2 regions of the Salinivibrio sp. SS2 genome follow, and region 2 is predicted to be linked to the other one. Evidence: predicted binding sites of a transcription regulator. Region 2 holds the regulator's gene; the other holds the start of a gene.
The links. Region 2 encodes CRP, which controls carbon source genes, mostly activating them, when cyclic AMP is high. Its sites were predicted from a motif close to TGTGANNNNNNTCACA; they were not measured.

Region 1: the regulator CRP is predicted to act here: its motif matches at 1,039-1,054, upstream of BGK46_RS00195 (YbgA family protein).

The regions. Positions count from the first base shown of each region.
Region 1 covers NZ_MEBP01000002.1:14,665-16,871, reverse strand. Annotated here, with positions in the region: gene BGK46_RS00195 (YbgA family protein) at 1-778, opposite strand, end outside; gene BGK46_RS00190 (putative bifunctional diguanylate cyclase/phosphodiesterase) at 1,058-2,207, shown strand, end outside.
Region 2 covers NZ_MEBP01000097.1:16,491-18,697, forward strand. Annotated here, with positions in the region: gene BGK46_RS11970 (phosphoribulokinase) at 1-391, shown strand, start outside; gene crp (cAMP-activated global transcriptional regulator CRP) at 643-1,275, shown strand; gene BGK46_RS11980 (hypothetical protein) at 1,405-2,207, shown strand, end outside.

The sequences.
Region 1 (2,207 bases), on a different contig from region 2:
TATCGAGGTTGTTCTTAAAATAGCCTTGCAGGTGCATTAGCACATTGGTGTGCTTTTTTCGTGTCGCACGGATAGCCAACGACTGCATAAACTGCGTGCGATACTGGTGGAAGAAATCATCAATATCGTACTTCGCGATGTTCGCCATAAAACGGCCCAACTCTCGGTAACGCTCAGGCGAATGCGCCATCAACACTAATTTGTATCGTGAGTGGAATGCGACCAGCGCTTTTCTTGTCACGCCACTTTCAACACTGCGATATAAATCGTCTAACGCAAATAACCGAAACACAAAATTCTCACGCAGGATAGGGTCGTTTAATCGGCCATCTTCTTCAATCGGCAGCCACGGCATACGATCCATCAATGCTTGGGTATACAGTCCTACCCCAGAAATGTCAGAAGTGTAACCATTTTCCCGATAGACTTTGACACGCTCCATGCCACAAGTGGGCGACTTGGCACAAACGATATAGCCACGTAGTGCTTTATGGGCCAATTCATCCGCTTTTCGTTCACTAAAGGCCACCATTCTTTCGGTGTGATCTTTGCTGGCGTCTTTGGTCTCAACCAAACGAATATCGCCCACATTCCCTTTGTCTAGTAAACGAATTGTCGGTCTTGGCACCGGTAAGCCGATCGCAACCTCTGGACAAACTGGGACAAAATTAACATAGGGAGCGAGCTCTTTAGTCACAAATGGACTGCGTTTATGACCGCTATCAAAACGCACCTTTTCACCAATCACACATGCGCTAACACCAACTGGAAACGACATGCTTCACCTCTTCTTATCAAGCGGCATGAGCCGTAGAGTTGTACATTTATATTTTGTTGTACAACTCAATGTAGGCGAAGGATCACTTTTGTACAATATTTTTTATTTGTACAACTTTACTCTGGTTCTTGATATACCCTCACGCAGTCCTCTTAACAGCTGCTACGCTTTACCTATCCCTTATCAAAGAGGGAGTCTCACATTTGTCTCACTATTGATACGACTTGAGTCACTCGTGTCACATACACTTGAAGCCACCATGATATAGCTCTCACGACCATGCCCTTACAGAGAACGACACTAAACATCGATGACCGTCTCTCCATTGCGAAGCGCCCATTTCGACCTCGCGGCCGCGCTATACTCGTGATTGCGATGATCTGCTTTGCTATCCTGATTGCCACTTTTTCCTTATTTAATACCGCACAAGAACAACAACGACTGCGCACCGAGCAGCTATTAAGCGTCGAAGCAAAATCCTTTGCTGACGCGTTAACGCGTCACATGAATGCTCACCTTAATGAACTCAGTGTGCTTGCCAGCGAGATAGAAAGAAACATTCCCTCGACGTACTCGACATGGCAAGCATTAGTGCAAGCCCATCAGGGGAATGACGTTCATTTTCAAGCCTTGTTCTGGGCTGAGTCTGATCGCACGATTCGTTGGCATTACCCCCAAAGTGATGCAGAAAAGCCCGAGCAATTCCCGTTTGACGTTTTAGGAGACGGTAACGCTCAGCTTTTGCGTATGGATGTAGAGTCGCTCCATGACTGGCATATTGCACACCCTATCTATACGCAAAATCGGAATACGCCTGACTACTATCTCGGTGGTACTCTCGATATTGCAGAACATATCAGCCACCTAGCATCTGATTATCTCGATACGTTTCAGAAACTCACACTCTACGCTGCAAGTGATGGGCACGTTGTATTCGGAGACATACCGCCCAATGAAGCAGCAACAGGACAAGTTGGGCTCACGCTAACCGGCGCCAGCCCGGAATTTATCGTTACATTGTGGAACAGCCCTGAATCGGAACACTTTTTATCTTTGCCAATGCTCATTTACATCTCTGGGTTGGTCGTCACGATCTTAGTAGGTATCGCCTTGTATTTAATTGAAATCAATTTGATGGCGAGAAAAGCTGAACAAGCGACGATTACTCGACTGCAAAATGAAATCGCTCAACGCAAAGACGTTGAAAATCAGCTACATTTTATTGCTAATCATGATCCCCTGACCTATCTGCCAAATCGCCATGCACTGCTTAATCACATTCAGCACACCATTAATAAGACGCTCTCGGCAACGCGTACGCTGTCGCTGATTTGTATCGACATTGATAATATTAAGGAAATCAATGATCTTCATGGCTACCGCATTCACGATGACGTATTAACTACCATCGCCAAACGCTTACAAAATC
Region 2 (2,207 bases):
GTGGATTCAAAAGTTTGTCCGCGATACGCGCGACCGAGGCCATTCCCGCGAGGCTGTCACGGACTCGATCGTGCGCTCCATGGATGATTATTTGCACTACATTACGCCGCAGTTTTCTCGCACACATATTAACTTCCAACGTGTCCCGACCGTAGACACATCCAACCCGCTGAATGCAAAAGGGATCCCTTCACTCGACGAAAGCTTTGTTGTGATCCGCTTTCGTGGCATGAAGAACGTCGATTTTCCTTATTTACTGCAAATGATCAGTGGCGCCTTTATGTCTCGGCACAACACGCTGGTCGTGCCCGGCGGTAAAATGGGATTTGCGATGGAGCTGATTATTCGCCCCTTGATCCAACAGTTGATTGAGAAAGGCAAGATAGGTTAACCGCCGTAGCGCACTTAACGTGTATTACTTCTCAGGTCGTGATCTTAGCCACATTTTTGCCGATTTTTTAGGCGGTTGGCTTAGATCAAAATCAAGAAATCCAGATAGAAAAAAGATACACTCTTGTTAACATACAGTGAGCTTGTAGCCTGCGCCAAGACCTCGTATTCTGTGCATTGGACTGATGGGTTTCCATTCAGACAAAGACAGGACGTCGTTGCCGGGCAACACATGCAGAGGAAATAAGTTATATGGTTCCAGGAAAACCTCAAACAGACCCTACACTCGAGTGGTTCCTTTCACATTGTCATATTCACAAGTACCCGTCCAAAAGTACTCTGATCCATGCAGGGGAAAAGGCGGAGACCTTGTACTACATCGTGAAAGGTTCTGTGGCCGTACTAATCAAAGATGAAGAAGGCAAGGAGATGATCCTGTCTTACCTTAACCAAGGTGACTTCATCGGCGAACTTGGTCTGTTCGAAGAGGACCAAGAGCGCACCGCATGGGTACGTGCGAAATCACCTTGCGAAGTGGCAGAAATTTCATTCAAGAAATTCCGCCAGCTGATCCAAGTTAACCCAGACATTTTGATGCGTCTGTCCTCTCAGATGGCGCGTCGCCTGCAAGTGACCAGCCAGAAAGTGGGAGACCTTGCCTTCCTGGACGTGACCGGCCGCATTGCGCAAACCCTACTTAACTTGGCGAAGCAACCTGACGCCATGACTCACCCTGACGGCATGCAAATCAAGATCACACGTCAAGAGATTGGTCAGATTGTTGGTTGTTCGCGTGAGACGGTTGGGCGTATCCTTAAAATGCTGGAAGAGCAGAACCTTATCTCAGCTCACGGTAAAACCATTGTGGTTTACGGCACACGCTAATCCTCGCGTGTTGCGACAAAACCGGCGCTTTTGCGTCGGTTTTTTTGTTTTTATTGACTGGAAACTAATTACCTAAGTTCTACACTTCAGAAACGACCCATCTAACAACTGATTAACAGGATGTCGTTTATGAGAAGCTTACGTCAAACCCTTGCTGCATTGCTACTCGCGGCGGTTTCTTCAACTGCTGCGGCGAATATCACCATTGTCCATCCAGAACCACGGGCTGGCTCTGCCCTCGATTTATACGCTATCGACTTGATTGAGTTTTTAGCGGAAAAATCGGGTGAGTCTGTCACTTTACAGGCCTTTCAAGGCCAAATTGGCTCTCAGTCTCGTAAAGTGGAAATGCTAAAACAAGGACGACTGACGGTAGATTGGCTCGGGGCCGACCGTACCCTTGAGTCAGAGTTACTTCCCATCCGTTATCCAGTCTTTCGGGGTCTATTAGGCCATCGCTTGTTCATTACCAATCAAGCCACCGAACCCAAGCTTGCACAAATCAGTGACCAAGCTGGGCTCAATAATCTGACCATGATCCAAGGGCAAGGCTGGGCGGATGTGAAGGTCTTGCAGTCGGCGGGATTTCGGGTTCGAGAAATCTCAAGCTTTGAGAATATCTTTAAAGGCGTCGATACCGGACGGGCCGACCTCTTCCCGCGTGCGCTTATCGAGCCTTTTAGCGAGCTGGCAGAGCGACCTCAATATACAAATCTGTTGGTTGATCCGCACTTAATGCTAATCTACCGCTTCCCAATGTTCTTGTTTGTATCGCCCCAAAACCCAGAGGTAGCGACCATGCTCAACGATGCCTTTGCGGCCGCCTATCAAGACGGATCCTTCATCGAATTTTTTGAGAATGCCCCTCTGGTAAAAGAGACCTTTGAGAAAGCCAATATTGGTGAGCGCACCTTTATTCGGGTCGACAACCC